Regions from separate parts of the Fructilactobacillus sp. YLN 2507 genome, predicted to be linked through region 2. Evidence: predicted binding sites of a transcription regulator. Region 2 holds the regulator's gene; the other holds the start of a gene.
The links. Region 2 encodes CtsR, which represses protease genes until heat stress. Its sites were predicted from a motif close to TTGGTCAAAAAAGGTCAAANA; they were not measured.

Region 1: AC0GLY_RS00755 (ATP-dependent Clp protease ATP-binding subunit) is a predicted target of CtsR. The motif match lies at 2,046-2,066, and genes of this name have one in related genera.

The regions. Positions count from the first base shown of each region.
Region 1 covers NZ_CM184303.1:171,200-175,620, reverse strand. Annotated here, with positions in the region: gene AC0GLY_RS00770 (hypothetical protein) at 1-215, opposite strand, end outside; gene AC0GLY_RS00765 (hypothetical protein) at 220-903, opposite strand; gene AC0GLY_RS00760 (LCP family protein) at 925-1,920, opposite strand; gene AC0GLY_RS00755 (ATP-dependent Clp protease ATP-binding subunit) at 2,177-4,315, shown strand; gene AC0GLY_RS00750 (TVP38/TMEM64 family protein) at 4,403-4,421, shown strand, end outside.
Region 2 covers NZ_CM184303.1:278,294-282,714, forward strand. Annotated here, with positions in the region: gene AC0GLY_RS01300 (aminotransferase class I/II-fold pyridoxal phosphate-dependent enzyme) at 1-429, shown strand, start outside; gene AC0GLY_RS01305 (L-lactate dehydrogenase) at 481-1,443, opposite strand; tRNA gene AC0GLY_RS01310 (tRNA-Val) at 1,651-1,723, shown strand; tRNA gene AC0GLY_RS01315 (tRNA-Lys) at 1,726-1,798, shown strand; tRNA gene AC0GLY_RS01320 (tRNA-Leu) at 1,825-1,907, shown strand; tRNA gene AC0GLY_RS01325 (tRNA-Thr) at 1,918-1,991, shown strand; tRNA gene AC0GLY_RS01330 (tRNA-Gly) at 1,996-2,067, shown strand; tRNA gene AC0GLY_RS01335 (tRNA-Leu) at 2,091-2,176, shown strand; tRNA gene AC0GLY_RS01340 (tRNA-Arg) at 2,185-2,258, shown strand; tRNA gene AC0GLY_RS01345 (tRNA-Pro) at 2,265-2,338, shown strand; gene AC0GLY_RS01350 (CtsR family transcriptional regulator) at 2,464-2,934, shown strand; gene AC0GLY_RS01355 (ATP-dependent Clp protease ATP-binding subunit) at 2,953-4,421, shown strand, end outside.

The DNA.
Region 1 (4,421 bases), 110 kb from region 2:
AATGAAACGCTAACTAAACAACCGATTATTAAAAACAAAGTTGAAAGATTGGATAACATTCCAAAAAATACGCCATTGGAAGGAATCCAATATGCATAAACTAAAGTAGCAAACATCATAATTAAATAAATTCCAAAAAAGGTTAAAGCAATATTTACCCGTATTTTTTTAACTTCATTTTGGTCTGGAATGATAGATTTTAATTTGCTTAGCATTAAGCTATTCCAACTCACTTTCATAGTACGGTCTGGTATACCCATAAAAATAACTATATGGATTAGACTTGATTTTGATTACTTCACCATTAACATCGTTATTGTTAAACCTCTTAATTTGTCTTTCTGTATTGTTATCATGACCATATTTAGCATGATTTTTGTACTTAAATACAGCTTTATGGTTTTGAAGCTTAACGTAATCCCCGACATTAATTTTATCAAACTGACGTTTACTAATATGAGCTCCATCGTATTTTTCGATGTTTGGATCGTCTAATGCAACGGGAGGAACATCTGATTTAACTGTAATTACTTTCCGACTTCCATTAAGAGCAATCATTAGCGTATTAGAGCGATGGTTCATTTTAATGACTTTTCCTTTTGCAATTACACTAGATTTGTTGTCATTGTCAACAGCGTTCGGCCCATCAACTCCATCAGTAATGTAACGCCCAATAAATAAGACGATAATCAATCCACCAAAAACGATTAAACTGATTCTTTTCCATAATTTAAGTTTTTTTAATTTTGAAAGAGAAATATTCGGCTGTTCTTGAACAGCATTTACAAAAAAGTAAGTAACGATTGCAGTCGCTAGAATTATTGCTACTAAGATAGCAAAAACAGTTGAATTTAAAACATGACCTAGTTTAAAGAGGGAATACTGTAAGTTAGTATAATCCAAGCTTCATTCACCTTCCTCTTTTTAATTATTAACCGCAATATCACCAGTTTGAGCCGCAGGTAGCCCTAAATTGTTTCTAATTTGATTGGTTGTATTTTGTAATTCTGATTCAGGGGTAACTTGCATACTTGCCCCATTGATTTCTCTAGTAGTTTGTCCTTGAATGTAAGTATTATCCATATTGTCACGAGCCCCAAGATACCCTTTTGCAATTGAAGTTAAGTCTCCAAAAGTCATATCAGTCCTCGTTGATTTTGATAGTGAATTAATAAAGCCAGGATTTAATAGCGCATCAACTGAGCCACTATCTTCAGCAACTTCCTCAAGCACTTGACGTTGCCGTTTTTCCCGTCCGTAATCATTTTCTGGGTCATCATATCTCATTCGTGTATAAGCAAGGGCTTTTTTACCATTCATGTGGGTCGAAACCCCCTTGGTAAAGTGGTACCCTTCATAATCAAAAGTTAAGAGTGGCTTAATTGTTATTCCACCAATTTGATTAATAATTTGTTCCAAACCATGCATGTTAACTACTGCATAAAAATCAATTGGAATGTTTAACATTTTTTGAATAGTATCGATAGAAGTTTTAGCACTTCCATATGCATAAGCCGCATTAATTTTTGCTACCCCTTCATCCTCGAATCCGGGAATATTAACAGCCGTATCCCGAGGAATACTAGTGATTAAAGTCTTTTTGGTTTGGGGATTAATGGTAATTACCATCATTGAATCCGTTCTTCCTTTATCATCACGGCCTAATTCACCTGTATCGGTTCCCATTAATAAAATCGAAATTGGTTTCTTTTGGTTTAACAATTTAGAAGTGTCACGTTCCTTATTTATTCCAGAATCTTTGTAAGCATTATCAACTGCACCTTTAATAGAAGCAAACTTGTATGCTCCAAATCCAAGTATAATTAAAACAATTACAGCAATGATAATTAAAATAATATTTCGTTTCTTATGATTTGGTTCTTTTTCAAATTGATCTCTTTGAACACGACTTTCTTGCATAGTCAGACTCCTCTTTTTGATTCGGTAATAATAATACCAGTTTAACAAACATCAATGACTTTTTAAATATTTTTTTAATTGTATCCCTTTTGCATTAATTATATTTATTGTTAAGAAAAGTTTAATTTTTGACCTTTTTTGACTAAAAGTGAGCAAATAACTACACATTTAATGGTAACCAGTTTTATAATATATGTTAAGAAGTTGGAAACAACTTTACTTAGATTTTAATAAAACTTGAAAGAGGGATTATAGAATGGCAAACAATGGTTTTGGAAACGATCCATTTGGTGGAAATGGAATGGATGACATTTTCAATAGTTTATTTAATAACATGGGAAATAGCGCAAATGCGCGTTACTCAGTTAACGGACATGAACTCACTCCTGAACAAGTCGCAGAAATGAGAAGAACAGGTCAAATTCCTGGTCAAGTTGGTAGCCATAATGGTGCTAACCCTGCTCAAGCAAAACAACAAAAAGCAGAAAGCTACCTTGATAAGATTGGCCGTAACTTAACTGATGAAGCTAAACAAGGTTTACTTGATCCAGTTATTGGTCGTGATAAAGAAATTCAAGAAACGGCTGAAATTTTAAGTCGTCGAATTAAAAATAATCCAATTTTAGTTGGTGATGCCGGTGTTGGTAAAACTGCTATTGTTGAAGGTTTAGCTCAAAAAATTGTCAAAGGTGATGTTCCTGCAACCATCAAAGACAAACAAATTATTTCAGTTGATCTTTCTTCATTAGAGGCTGGGACTCAATACCGTGGTGCTTACGAAGAAAACATTCAAAAATTAGTTAAAGAAGTTGAAGAACGTAAAAACGTTATCCTATTCTTTGACGAAATTCACCAAATTGTTGGTGCTGGTGCATCTGGTGATGAAACCGGTGGTAAAGGTTTATCAGATATCTTAAAACCAGCTTTATCACGTGGTGAAATTTCAGTAATTGGTGCCACTACTCAAGATGAATATCGTAACACTATCATGAAAGATGCTGCTTTAGCACGCCGTTTCAATGACGTTGTAGTAAATGCTCCAAGTAAAGAAACTACTTTCGAAATTCTTAAAGGAATTCGTAAAGCTTATGAAGATCACCATCAAGTTAAATTACCAGATGATGTTTTGAAAGCTGCAATTGATTATTCTGATCAATACATTCCTCAAAGATCATTACCTGATAAAGCAATTGATTTAGTTGATATGACTGCTGCTCACTTAGCTGCAAAGCACCCTGTTACTGATAAAGTGAGCCTTGAAAAAGATCTTAAAGCCGCTAAAGATCAAAAAGCTGCTCACGCTAAAGCAGAAAAATTTGAAGAAGCTGCTAAAGATAAAGCTAAAATTGAAGAAATTGAAAAGAAACTTAGTAACGAAACTGAATCAAATGATGTTCCAGTTGCTACCACTTCCGATATTGCTAACTCAGTTGAACGTTTAACTGGTATCCCAGTTTCACAAATGAGCACTGATGATATGGAACGTTTGAAGAGTATGGATGGTCGTTTGAAAGCTCACCTTATCGGTCAAGATGAAGCTGTTGACGCTGTTGTTGACGCTATTCGTCGTAACCGTGCTGGTTTCGATGACGGTAATCGTCCAATTGGTTCATTCTTATTTGTTGGACCTACTGGAGTTGGTAAAACTGAATTAGTTAAACAATTAGCTAAAGATATGTTTAACAATGAAGATTCAATTATCAGACTTGATATGTCAGAATACCAAGACGAAACTGCTGTTTCAAAAATGATTGGTGCTACTGCTGGTTACGTTGGTTACAATGATAATGGAAATACTCTTACTGAACGTGTAAGAAGAAATCCATACTCAATTGTTTTACTTGATGAAATTGAAAAAGCTAACCCACAAGTTATCACTTTATTACTTCAAGTAATGGATGATGGTCGCTTAACTGATGGTCAAGGTAATGTGGTTAACTTTAAAAACACTGTTATCATCGCTACTTCAAACGCTGGCTTTGGTAACGATGCAATGACCAAGAACCAAAAAGAAGACATTAAGATTATGGATCGTTTAGCTCCATACTTCAGACCAGAATTCTTAAACCGTTTCAACGCTATCGTTGAATTCAGTCACTTAACTAAACCTGATTTAAGTAAAATTGTTGATCTTATGATTGATAACTTAAACGATACTTTGGCTAAGAAAGATATGAAACTAGAAATCAGTGATGAAGTCAAAAACTGGTTGATGGAACAAGGTTATGACGAAGCTATGGGTGCTCGTCCACTTCGTCGAGTAATTGAACAACAATTACGTGATAAGATTGCTATGTTCTACTTGGATCACCAAGACATTAAGAACATTAAAGCTGTTCTTGACCACAAAAACGACACAATCAAAATTGAAGCTAATGAAAAAGCAACTAAATAATTAATTCAATTTTCTAAAAGGATATAACCATTTTCGGTTATATCCTTTTTGTTATATAATTATCGTAAAACACGATAAGGATAACTTATGAAAATTAATAAATTAA
Region 2 (4,421 bases):
TTTGCAGGACCGGATGATTTAGTTAATCAAATTGCAAAAGTTCACGAATTAGTTACTACGTCCGTCATGACTGCAGCTCAAATTGCAGCGGAAGAAGCATTTGCCAACGGTCAAAATGATGCGCAACCTATGTTAGAACAATATCGAAAACGACGGGATTATTTACATGAAAGATTAGAGGATTTGGGGTTTGAAAATCAGCTGCCAGAAGGTGCTTTTTATATCTTTGCTAAAATTCCGGCTAATTTAAATCAAAATAGTTATGATTTTTGTATTGAGATAGCGCAAAATGCTAAAGTTGGAATGATTCCTGGGTCAAGTTTTGGCGATGGTGGAGAAGGATATGTACGTCTTAGTTATGCCACTAGTTTTACTAATCTTGAAACGGCTTTAAATCTTTTGCAAACTTACTTAGCTACAAAATTGTAAAAAAAGAACGAATCCTAGGATTCGTTCTTTTTAGTTTGACTAAAAACTTTTTTATTCTAAACCAGTAGCTTTCATACCATTGTGAGCAGTTTCTTTTAAAGTTTTAGCAGAAGCAGCCATTTTAGCTTTTTCTTCATCACTAAGTGGAATTTCGATAACACTTGCAATTCCGTTTGCATTAATCACAGCAGGAGTACCAATGTAAATATCGTTTAATCCATATTCACCATTCATTGGTGCGCCAACTGGAAGCACTGCATTTTCGTTACGCAAAATAGCACGAGAAATTCTCATTAAAGCTGTACCAACTCCGTAGAAAGTAGCACCTTTTTTGTTGATGATGGTATAAGCTTTGTTACGAGTTTCGTCTTCAAGTTTAAGTAGGTCATCTTTAGTGACGTTACGATCTGCAGCATATTTAAGTAATGGAACATTACCGATAGTAGCTTCATCTAAATCAGCAAATTCTGAATCACCATGTTCACCTAAAATGTAAGCATCAACACTAGCTGGATCTAAGCTGAATTTCTTAGCAATTGCAACTCGTAGACGACCAGTATCTAATGAAGTACCTGAACCAATAACTTTTTCTTTAGGAAAACCTGATAATTTTTGAGTTGCATAAGTTAAGATGTCAACTGGGTTAGCAGCAACTAAGAAAATACCATTAAATCCAGATTCGACAACTGGCTTAATGATTGTTGATAAAATTTTAAGATTTTTGTTAACTAAATCTAAACGAGTCTCACCTGGTTTTTGAGGTGCCCCAGCAGTAATAACTACTAAATCAGCATCTTTACAATCAGAATATTCACCAGAATAAATATTTTTTGGTGAAGTGAATGGGGTTGCATCTTCAAGGTCAAGTGCATCTCCGGTAGTTCTTTCTTTGTTGATATCAATGATTACAAATTCTTCAGCAATTCCTTGTTGAACCATGGCGAATGCGTATGAAGAACCTACGGCACCGTCACCAACTAAAACAACTTTTTGATGTTTTTCAGCCATAATAATAAACTTCCTTTCAAATTCTAATTAGTTATGTTTCAACCATATTGTACCATTTTTTTCAATCTAATTCCTAATAATAGAAAGCTAGCAAAACGGTAAACTGAAAAATAAAAAAATTTTTAAAAAAGGTTGACGACGATTGGTTTCGATGATATTATTTAATAGTTGTCAAAACGGGTTTTCGTTTCCCAGACAATTAGATTTTTCAATGGAAGATTAGCTCAGCTGGGAGAGCACCTGCCTTACAAGCAGGGGGTCACAGGTTCGATCCCTGTATCTTCCATTGAGCCGTTAGCTCAGCCGGTAGAGCATCTGACTTTTAATCAGAGGGTCGGCAGTTCGAACCTGCCACGGCTCATTTTCAAATAGTAAAAATAATATCATGCGGGCATGGCGGAATTGGCAGACGCGCTAGATTTAGGTTCTAGTATCTTCGTGATGTGGGGGTTCGAATCCCTTTGCCCGCATATTATTTTTGCCGACTTAGCTCAGTTGGCTAGAGCGCGTCACTAGTAATGATGAGGTCGGAGGTTCGAGTCCTCTAGTCGGCATTATGCGGAAGTAGTTCAGTGGTAGAACGCCAGCTTGCCATGCTGGAGGTCGCGGGTTCGAATCCCGTCTTCCGCTTTTTTCTATGATAATAGAATTATGCCGGGGTGGCGGAATTGGCAGACGCACAGGACTTAAAATCCTGCGGTCAGTAATGACCGTACCGGTTCGATCCCGGTCCTCGGCATTTATTATGCACCTATAGCGCAATTGGATAGAGTGTCTGACTACGAATCAGAAGGTTGCAGGTTCGACTCCTGCTAGGTGCATTTTTTCGGGAAGTGGCTCAGCTTGGTAGAGCACCTGGTTTGGGACCAGGGGGTCGCAGGTTCGAATCCTGTCTTCCCGATCGAATAAAAAGCATTGATGATTAATCATCAATGCTTTTTTTGTTTTGATAAGTGAATTTGCTTGTTATTTGGGTGTGATGTTTATATAATTAAAGTCAACATTAGTCAGAGATGAGATGATAAGATGGCAAATCATAGTATGTCAGATACAATTGAAGAATATTTAAAAGAATTATTAACAGAAGGCGACGAAGAAATTGAAATTCGCCGCTCAGATATTGCAGAACATTTTGATGTAGTTCCTTCCCAAATTAACTACGTCATCAAAACTCGTTTTACCATTCAAGATGGTTTTGTAGTTCAAAGCAAACGTGGTGGCGGTGGCTACATTAGAATTGAAAAAATAAATTTAACAGAGGACTCAAATGTTTTTGATCTTTTAATTGACTCAATCGGAGATATGATTAGTCAAAAAGATGAAGAGGACATTTTGCATACTTTATTGGATAATGGGCTGTTGAATGAACGAGAGGTTCAAATGGTAGCTTCCATTCTTACCCATGATGCTATTAATGTCTCAAACTATGAAACAGAAGAAAAAGTGCGTGCAAACGTATTATCTGCGTTATTGTGCCGCTTAAAATATGAATGTTAGCTGAAAGAAGGTATCTTAATGGAAGATTCATTAACACCTAGTGCAAAAAAAACATTGATGATTGCGCAAGAACAAGCACGTAATTTTCAACATCAATCTGTGGGAACGGAACACTTACTATTAGCATTAGCAATTGAAAAAAGTGGAATTGCTTATCAAACTTTGAATCAACTTTCTGTTACCGAACAGGATGTTAAAGAAGAAATTGAACAAATTGCTGGTTACGGAAACCTAAAATATGATGATGCCACATACTTGCCTTATTCGCCTAAAATGCGAGATATGCTAAATTTAGCTGCCCAAATTGCTAAACAATATGGTAGTCAAAAGGTTGGTACTGAACATTTATTGTTAGCTTTAACTAGTGAAAACGAAATTGTTTCATCAAGAATTTTAAATAGCTTAGGTATTTCTCCAGATGATGTACGGAAAATTACAATTCGTAAAATGGGGGTTCCTGATCAAGGAATTCTAACGGAAAATAAGAATGATAATAAAGAAAAAACACCAACTTTAGATGCTTTTGCTAAGGACTTAACCAAGGCTGCTCGTGATGGTCAATTAGATCCAATTATTGGACGTGATCAAGAAGTGCGACGGGCAGTGCAAATTTTAAGTCGTCGAACAAAAAATAACCCAGTTCTAATTGGCGAACCTGGAGTTGGGAAAACAGCGATTGCGGAAGGACTTGCCCAAAAGATTGTGGAAAAAGCGGTCCCCGTTGATATGTACAATAAGCGAGTAATGGCACTTGATATGGGAACTTTAGTTGCTGGAACAAAGTATCGTGGTGAATTTGAAAATCGTTTAAAAAAAGTTATCAATGAAATTAAAGCGAATGGAAACGTGATTTTATTTGTTGATGAGTTGCATACTTTAATTGGTGCGGGGGGAGCAGAAGGAGCGATTGATGCTTCTAATATTTTAAAACCTGCTTTAGCCCGTGGTGAAGTTCAAATGATGGGAGCAACTACCCTTAATGAATATCAAAAGCATATTGAATCGGATGCAGCTTTGGAACGTCGGTTTGCTACGATTCAAATCGAAGAACCCAGTGTTGATGAAGCTAAGAAAATTTTAACAGGATTACGTCCCAAATATGAAGAGCATCATCATGTTCAAATTACTGATGCTGCTATTGATGCAGCAGTTGATTTGTCTAGTCGATACATTAGTGGCCGCTTCTTGCCAGATAAAGCGATTGATTTAATGGATGAAGCTGCTGCTAAAGTTCGGATTGATGCTATGGGTAAGCCTACCGATCTAGCGTCATCTCAACTTTCACTTGATGAAGCACGAGCTAATAAAGATCAGGCTATCGAGGAACAACGATTTGATGATGCAGTTCATTTTCGAAGTCGTGAACAAGAGTTAGAATCAATTGTTGATAAGCTCTTGCAAGCAGAAGAAGAAAAACGAAAGCAAGAAAATCAAAAACATGACTATACATTAAAAGAAGATGTGGAATCAGTTGCTCAAATTGTAGC